Regions from separate parts of the Kitasatospora sp. NPDC004723 genome, predicted to be linked through region 2. Evidence: riboswitches for the same ligand, from Rfam matches in the RefSeq annotation. Region 2 holds a riboswitch; the other holds the start of a gene.
What was found. Region 2 has a riboswitch for magnesium ahead of ABZW10_RS03330 (magnesium and cobalt transport protein CorA). Riboswitches for the same ligand answer to the same signal wherever they lie in the genome.
Positions count from the first base shown of each region.

Region 1: another riboswitch for magnesium. It lies ahead of ABZW10_RS07200 (MgtC/SapB family protein); the one in region 2 lies ahead of ABZW10_RS03330 (magnesium and cobalt transport protein CorA).

Region 1 covers NZ_JBEXJT010000004.1:140,635-145,041, forward strand. Annotated here, with positions in the region: gene ABZW10_RS07195 (peptidase) at 238-1,125, shown strand; M-box (ykoK) riboswitch at 1,315-1,491, shown strand; gene ABZW10_RS07200 (MgtC/SapB family protein) at 1,822-2,577, shown strand; gene ABZW10_RS07205 (hypothetical protein) at 2,645-2,911, shown strand; gene ABZW10_RS07210 (ABC transporter permease subunit) at 2,908-4,407, shown strand, end outside.
Region 2 covers NZ_JBEXJT010000002.1:67,260-71,666, reverse strand. Annotated here, with positions in the region: gene ABZW10_RS03335 (helix-turn-helix transcriptional regulator) at 1-682, opposite strand, end outside; gene ABZW10_RS03330 (magnesium and cobalt transport protein CorA) at 1,060-2,229, opposite strand; M-box (ykoK) riboswitch at 2,590-2,772, opposite strand; gene ABZW10_RS03325 (alpha-L-glutamate ligase) at 2,963-3,889, opposite strand; gene ABZW10_RS03320 (ABC-F family ATP-binding cassette domain-containing protein) at 4,107-4,407, shown strand, end outside.

The DNA of each region.
Region 1 (4,407 bases), on a different contig from region 2:
GGGCCAGTGAACTGGCGTGAAGAAAAGGACACTTGCGGAAGGTCGCGGTCACTCTAGGGGGATGTCGTGCCCACGACCAGACCTTTCGCACGGTTGGCCGAAAGACGGTTGACGTGAACACCGGGGGGCAGCGGACGCCGACGCGGCCGTTGACACGGCGTCGACGCGCCGTGGACATGCCGCTTCCAGACTGGCCGGGACAGCACATCCCCCAGCAGAGGAAGGAAGGGGACACCCATGCGCATGCGCGGTCTCCTCGCGGCAGTCGTGGTCTCGGTGGCAGCCGCCGGCCTGGTCGCACCGGTCTCGTCCGCCGCACCGGCCAAGAGCGCCGGGCCGATCGAACGGGTCGGCGGCGGCACCCACGTCCTGATCAACCCGGCGAACGCCGCCACCACCACCTGGACACCCGAGACGCGGAGCTCCCTCGACGGCCGGCCACTGAAGATCCACGCGACCGAACCCGCCGTCGCCCCGACGTCCGGCGCGCCCTCGCTCGCCAAGGCCAGCGTCTGGGTCACCACCGGGCGCCTGCTCACCGGCGGCGGCGTGTGCACCGCCAACGTCGTCTCCAGCGCCAACCGCGACGTCATCGCCACCGCCCGGCACTGCGTCGAGGGCGGCAGCGACTTCAAGTTCGCGCCCGGCTACGACGCGGGCAACGCCCCCTACGGCTGGTGGTCCTGGCGGTCGGCCGGCTGGGTGGACGCTCCCGCCCCGCAGGGCGACATCGCCTTCATCGTGCTGAACACCCTCAACGGCCGGCACATCGCGGACGTCGTCGGGGCCACCGGCATCGGCTTCAACCAGCCCATCAACAACTACGCGCACATCATCGGCATCCCCGGGAAGACCCCGGCCGCCCAGGAGCACATGCTCTGGTGCGGCGGCCAGCCGGTGGCCGGCCCCGAGCAGCCGTCCACCGCGCTGATCGACAACTGCAACGGCCTGAGCGGAGGTTCCAGCGGCGGACCGTTCTTCGTGAACTACGACCAGACCGACGGTTCGGCCGTGCAGACCGGCGACTTCGTGACGGGCTACAGCTGGCAGGGCAAGTGGTGGGCGGTGAGTTCCTACTACCGCGACGACGCCTACAACGTCTTCAACGGGGCGCAGCACGCCTGATCGCCCCCCGGCACCGACCGCACGCGCGGTGCCACCCCCGCCGCCGGGCCCCACCGACCCGGCGGCGCGGGCGCGTTCCGCCGCCGAACCCGGCGGCGGCGGCCGGCACCTCCCCGCACGCCAAGGCAAAGGTTCTACCAAGAACGCAAGTATGGCGCGGGCGAGGGTCTATGCTTTTCGAGGTTTGAAGAGGCACCTCGTTCGGTGAGGCGTCTTCACGGACACAGGCCACTGACCCGACGACGTCGAGAGACGCCCAGGTTCAGGACAGGTCTTCCCGGGTTAAGGGTTGATCCCAAGTGGCTTCCGGCCGGTGGGCCGGATTACGCCGTGGAGTGCCAAAGCTCTGACGAGTTGGGGTGAGCCGGCCGCTGTCGCGCGCCGGCGAACTCCTTGCCGCGTCGATGACACGCACCGTGAGGGTGCGTCCGGCCGGGAGGAGGCGAGAGACATGGATTGCAGTAGTCCGGGCCACAGTCGCCCCTGCACCCGCCTGCCCTCGTTCACCTCCGGCACGCGGTAACCGTTCTCCCCGCACACGATTCCGGCGCCGCACCGCACGCCGCCGCCTCGGCTCCGCCATGCCCTCATCGGCTCCCGGGCCGTCGCGGCGCGTCGCGGCGCGCCCGCCCTCGGGGGGACCTGCTGCCGCGCGCCCCCTGACCTCCCCCGCTTCCGGGGGCCGGGAGGCCCGTCATGACCGCCGCCAACGCCACACCGATGATCGTCCCGACCGTCGACTTCCTCCTCCGCCTCGCCACCGGCGTCGCCTGCGGCGCGCTGATCGGCGTCGAACGCCAATGGCGGGCCCGGATGGCCGGCCTGCGCACCAACGCCCTGGTCGCCGCCGGCGCCACCCTGTTCGTCCTCTACAGCGAGGCCGTCGGCGACCCCAGCAGCCCCACCAGGGTCGCCTCCTACGTCGTCTCCGGCATCGGCTTCCTCGGCGGTGGCGTCATCCTGCGCGACGGCGCCGGCGTCCGCGGTCTCAACACCGCCGCCACGCTGTGGTGTTCGGCCGCCGTCGGAGTGCTCGCCGGCTCCGGCAAGCTGGAGCTCGCCGCCCTCGGCACCCTGACCGTGCTCGCCGTCCACCTGGTCCTGCGCCCGGCCGGCCGGCTGCTCGACCGTGCCCCGCAGTCCGGCAGCGACCCCGACTCCGCCACCCGCGCCACCATCCACCTGGCCTGCGACCGCAAGTCCGAGACCCACATCCGCGCCCTGCTCCTGCAGGCCCTCGCCGCCTCCGGCCTCGCGCCCACCGGCCTGCGGGCCCGCCGCACCGACAGCGGCGAGATCACCAGCCTGCGCGCCACCGTCGCCATCACCGGACAGGTCGCCCCGGCGCTCGAACAGGTCGTCACCCGGCTCTCGCTGGAACCGGGCGTGCGCGACCTGCACTGGCACCTGGAGGACGAGCACGACCGCACCGAGCAGTCCGCACTCGCCTGAGGACAGCACCGCACCACCGGCACCACCCGAACCACAGCAGATCAGACGTCAGAAGGAGGCCGTCCCCATGACCGTAGTCGCACGCCCCCGCCGGACGGGCAGAGGCATCGCCATCACCGGAGTCCTGGCAGTCCTGGCCCTCGAGGCCGTCGCCCTGGGCACCGCTCCCACCGGTCTGCGATCCGTGATCGGCGGCGTCCTGTTCGGTTCCTCCGTCACCGGCCTCGTCCTCGCCCTCCTCCTGGCCCGCACCGGCAGCCGCACCACGCGGACCAGTCCCACCGCTCCCGCGGGCGACAACCGGCAGTTCAGCGCACGGAGGTTCTCGGCATGACGTTCCCCAAGCCGTTCCCCGCGGCCCCGGCCCGGACCTCGCTGCCGTCCCGCGTGGCCGGCCGGCTGTCCCGGATGACCTGGGTGGACGTGGTCGTCGCCGCCGCCGTCCTGGTCCTGCTCTACCTCGCGCTGCGGGTCGGACAGGGCACCACGGTCCGTTTCTCCACCGGCCGCGGCGCCGATGTCGACACCACCCCCGCCCGGCTCCCCTACGACGCCGCACGCTCGCTGCTGCGGATGTTCGCCGCCCTCGCCGCCTCGGTCGTCTTCACCTTCGGCTACGCCTACGCCGCCGCCAAGAGCCGCCGTCTGGAGCGCATCCTCATCCCGGCACTGGACATCCTCCAGTCCGTCCCCGTACTGGCCTTCCTCACCGTGGCGGTCACCGGCTTCCTCGCGCTGTTCCCCGGCTCCGTGCTCGGCCTCGAATGCGCGGCGGTCTTCGCGATCTTCACCTCCCAGGCGTGGAACATGACCTTCGGCTTCTACGCCGCCCTCACCTCGCTGCCGCGCGAACTCGACGAGCTGTCCCGCTCCTTCCGCTTCACCAGGTGGATGCGCTTCTGGAAGGTCGAGGTGCCCTCCGGCATGATCGGCCTGGTCTGGAACGGCATGATGAGCTTCGGCGGCGGCTGGTTCTTCCTCGTCGCCTCCGAGGCGATCAGCGTCAACAACCAGACGTACGCCCTGCCCGGCGTCGGCTCCTACGCGGGCGCCGCCATCGCCGCCGGCGACCTCGGCAAGGTCGGCTGGGCGATCGTCACCATGGCCGTCATGGTGATCGGCGTGAACTTCCTGTTCTGGCGCCCGCTCACCGCCTGGGCGGAGAAGTTCAAGAACGAGCAGTCCGAGGCCACCGAGGTCCAGCGCTCCGTCGTCCTGGACTTCCTGCGCCGCTCCCACTGGCCCGAGCTGCTCGGCCGCCTGTTCCGCCCGGCCGCCCTGGCACTGTCCCGCGCCGGACGGCTGCTGGGCACCGACGACCGCCCGCTCGCCGTCGGCACCGGCCGCCGGCGTGCCGGCGACCTCGCCTTCGCCGTCGTCGCCGGGGGCCTGATCCTCTGGGGCCTGATCGACCTGGGCCGCTACCTGGACGACCGCACCGGCCTCGGCGTGTTCGGCGAGCCGCTGCTGCTCGGGCTGGCCACCCTGGCCCGCGTCGTCGTCCTGGTGGCGGTGGCCACCCTGGTCTGGGTGCCGATCGGTGTGAAGATCGGCTTCTCGCCGAGGCTCACCCGCATCGCCCAGCCCGTCGTCCAGGTGCTGGCCAGCTTCCCCGCCAACTTCCTGTTCCCCCTGGTCGTCTGGTTCCTCCTCAGGACCGGTCTGTCGATCGACGTCGGCGGCATCGTGCTGATGGCCCTCGGCGCCCAGTGGTACATCCTGTTCAACACCATCGCCGGCGCCATGGCCATCCCCACCGACCTGCGCGAGGCCATGGACGACCTCGGCGTGCGCGGCCGGCAGCGCTGGCGCCGCCTGATCGTGCCCGGG
Region 2 (4,407 bases):
TCGGCACACCGAGCGAGGTCCGGCTCGGGTCGGCCAACCGGCCGAGCAGTTCCTCCGCCGGCCCGGACAGTGCCAGCGGCCGGTTCGCCGGACCGAGCACCACCACGGCCGGACCGTCGTCCCGCGACCAGCCCGGCTCCGCCTCCCCGCGGCCCTCGGCGACGGCCGGCGGCACGTGGCAGGCCCGCAGGGCATTGCCCAGGTGGCGCGCGGCGAGGTCCGCGAGCTCCCGCTGCTGGGCCAGGAACGGCCCCCGGTCGGCGGCCCGCATGAACGCCGCGCAGCCCCACATCCCACCATGTGCGTCGAACACCGCCCGCAGTTCGTCGCCGAACCCGGCCGGGCCGATCAGTTCGCGGAACCGCACACTGTCCGCCGGCCGGCCCTTGGTCGCCCGGCTGAGCGTCTCCGCGCGGACGCCACTGCGGCGGATCGCGGGAAAGGTCGCCACGTCGTCCGCCCACACCTCCAGACGCACGGCGTTCTCGAACCCCACCAGGCTGAGGTCGTCGCTCAGCACCGAGGTCACCAACCCGGTCGCCGGGTCCGCCGAGTGCCAGCAGACCGCGTCGTACTCCAGGAGCGTGCGCAGCAGTTCGTCGGCCCTGCGGAACACCTTCTCGGCCGTCAGCCCCGCTCCGACGAGTTCCCGGAGCCCCTCGATCGCCTGTTGCGCCGCCATCCCACGTGCTCCACGTGATCCCATGGTCCGGGAAATTAGCAGGCACACCGACTACCGGCCCATGCACCGACAGGCGGATCCTCCCTCCGCCTCCGGTCGGGCCCCCGACCCCGGCCCCTCATCCTCCTGAAGGTCCGCGCCACCGCCGACAGCACCGCCACGGGCCTTGACACGAAGGCTTCGCCTCCCAACCAAGTCGCCCACTCCATCCCTTGACTGACGCCAGGTCACCTCCCGCCGCAAGGGACCGCGCTCGGACCAAGCGCGGCGCTCCCGAATCGTGACCATCCGTGGGCGCCCCGTCGGCAGACCTCCTATCGCGAAGCGCCGCCGGCGGCCATCCTCCCCTGGTACCCCTTCGTCGCCCGCCGGAGGCGTCAGAGCCAGTTGCGGCGCTTGAAGATCAAGTAGAGGCTGGTGCAGACGAGGGCCATCAGCGCGATGGCGAAGGGGTAGCCGAAGGCCCAGTGGAGTTCCGGCATCTCGTCGAAGTTCATGCCGTAGACGGTGCCGATCAGGGTCGGGGCGAAGAGGATGGCCGCCCAGGAGGAGATCTTCTTGATCTCGTCGTTCTGGGCGTGGCCGGCCTCGGCGAGCTGCTTCATCTCCTCGTTCTGCCGCTGGGAGACCAGGGTGGCGTTGACGGTGAGGATGTTCTGCAGCATCTGGCGGAAGCCGTCGACGCGCTCGGCGGCGTAGGTGGCGTGGTCGGCGACGTCGCGCAGGTAGCGCTGGAGCTCCTCGTCGGTGCCGTACTTGCCGAAGCCGGCCTCCAGGCTCTTCATGATCTCCAGCAGCGGGCGGGTGGCGCGCTGGAACTCGATGACCTCGCGGGAGAGTTCGTAGATGCGCCGGGACACCTGCGGGTCGCCGCCGAAGACCTCGGTCTCGATCTCGTCGATGTCGTGCTGGAGGCCGGCGATGACCGGGGCGTAGCCGTCGACGACGGCGTCGAGCACGGCGTACAGGACGGCCTCGGGGCCGAGGGCCAGCAGTTCGGGGTCGGCCTCCACGCGGCGGCGGACGGCGGAGAGGTCGGGGGCCTGGGAGTGGCGGACGGTGAGGACGAAGTCGGGGCCGACGAAGAGGTGGATCTCGCCGAAGTCGACCTCCTCCACGTCGTCCAGGTAGCGGGCGGCGCGCAGGACCACGAAGAGGGTGTCGCCGTAGCGCTCCAGCTTGGGGCGCTGGTGGGCGACGATGGCGTCCTCGACGGCCAGTTCGTGCAGGTTGAACCGCTCGGCGGCCTCCAGCAGCTGGGCCTCGGCGGGGCGGTAGAGACCGATCCAGGCCATCGTGCCGGGCTTGCCGGGCAGTTCGCGGTAGACGTCGGCCAGGTTGGCGGCCGACTGCACCCGGTGGCCGTCGCGGTAGACGGCCGCGTCGACGACGGAGCGCTCCAGGCTCACGTGCTCGACCGGCTGGTCCGGGCGCGGGTCCATGGAGTGCTCGGGGGCGGGCTGGGCGGGCGCGCCGCCGGCCGGGGTGACGGGACGGGTGAAGGGACGCTTGCTCGCGCGCACAGCGCGCACACGCCAGTCGGACATGACGGGGTACCTCCGCGGTTCGGGGGCCGCCGCACCCGGGGACGTGGCACGTCGCGGGGTGCGGGGCGGGCGGGAGGCGCCCGGCCGTCCTCCACCACGCACCGCGCCCGGGCCGCGCGCGTCCGCGCCGGGGTCAGCGGCGGGCGGTGCGGCGGGGGTCGGGAGCGGTACGGGAGGAGGGGTGCCGGGTGCCAGGAAGAGTGGGGGACGTCCTGGGGCGGGGCCGACTTCGACCCGGACTACCGCACTCCACTGCTCTCACCTCCTCGCCGTCGGGGCGCCCGCGCGGGGTCGCCGTTACCGGGCCACCAGGAGGCTCCACACCGCCGAGCGGGCGCGCACGGGCGCCGCGACGTCGGGTGGGCACCCCTGAATCTCGTCAGAGCTTTGGCACGCCACGGCGTAGCGCCCCGGGATTCCGGGATGCAGCCACTTGGGGTCACCCCTTAGGCCGGGGAGACCTGTCCTGACCCTGGGCGTCTCTCGACGTCGTGGGGTCAGTGGCCTGTGTCCATGGCGACGCCTCACCGAACGAGGTGCCTTCACAACCTCCCCGAGTCTAGTACCCCCGAAAGGGGTCCTTCGACCGGGGGTCCTGCGGTGACCCGGCAGGGGCGCGCAGCGGCGGCGGGCACCGCTGCGTGCGGTTTTCCGACGCCGCGTCACGTTCCTTGGGTGGACCGAGGGTCGGGCCGGAGCCGGATCGGGAGCGGCTTCGGGGGCGGCTCCGGGGTCAGTGGGAGGACCCGAGGTGGGCCGCCACGTACGGCACGGCGACCGCCTCCAGCGCGCCGGGCGAGCCGAACGCGGGGTGGACGTTGACCTCGAAGACCACGCCGCCGCTCTCCGCCGCGAGGTCGACGGCCGCGAACGGCAGCCCGACCGACCCGGTGGCCGCCACCGCCAGCTCCGCCAGCCCGGCGGGCAGCTCCGCCAGCGGCAGCGGGGTGGAGACGGCGCCCCGGGCGAGGTTGCACGGCTCGTCCGGGTCGTCCTGCACGTGTTCGACGGCGCGCAGTGCCCGCCCGCCGAGCACGGTCACCCGGTACTGGTGGCGGCGGCCGTCGGCGGTGAAGTTGCGGGCGTCCCGGGCGAGCAGCCAGTCGGTGCCGGCCTGCGCGTAGCACTCGGCCGCCTCGGCGAGCTGGGCGTGGGTGGTGACGTGGAAGACGTCCTGCCCGCTCATACCGACGGTCGGGCGGGCCCAGACGTCGCCGCCGAGCCGGTCGAACACCTCGGCGGCCTCGGCGGCGGTGGGCCGGGAGAGCGTGACGGTGGGCATCTGGCGCACGCCGTCGCGGGCGAAGCTCTCGACGGTGAGCCGCTTGTCGCTCGCCGTCCGCCATCCGTCGGCGGCGGTGCCGAGCGAGCGGACACCGTGCTCGCGCAGGATCCGCTGGCAGCCGACGAGCTCCGGGCGCCGGTGCGGCGGTATCTCGTAGAGGATCACCGACCAGGCGGTCACCGCGAGGCCCTCGGCGGGAACCTCCAGGGCGACGCCGTCGCCGGTGCCGCGCACCCGGCCGCCGCCGGCCGGCCCGTCCGGTCCGCCGGTCATGAAGTGCCGCGCGTCGAGCAGCACCGGTGCCCGTCCGGTGAGCCGCCGAACGGCGGCCGCCAACGCCTCCCGGCTGCCTTCGGTCGAGCTGTGATCGGTCATCAGAACGAGCTCGCTACGCCCCATGGGCACATCGAACATGTCACGGACATGCCCGGGCAAGGACTTTCCGGAATGTCGGTCCCCCGGTAAATCGGGATGCGCCCGCCGGGCGCCGCGGGTTAACCTCGGCGCCATGTCGACGCCCCGCATCTCCTAGCTGACGGACCCGCTTCCACGCCACCCGTGTGTCCGCTAGCTGTTACGGAGCGTCATCCCCTTGATCACCATCCGTGGTGTCGACGTGCGCGTCGCCGCCCGCCTGCTGCTGTCCGACCTCACCCTCCACATCGCCCCCGGCGACCGCATCGGCCTGGTCGGCCGCAACGGCGCCGGCAAGACCACCCTGCTCGCCACCCTCGCCGGGCAGCTGCGCCCCGCCGCCGGCACCGTCACCCGCACCGGACCGGTCGGCTACCTGGCGCAGGACTCCCGTACCGGTGACCCGGCCGTGACCGTCACCGGGCGGATCCTGTCCGCCCGCGGCCTGGACACCGCCGTCCGGGGGCTGCGCGCCGCCG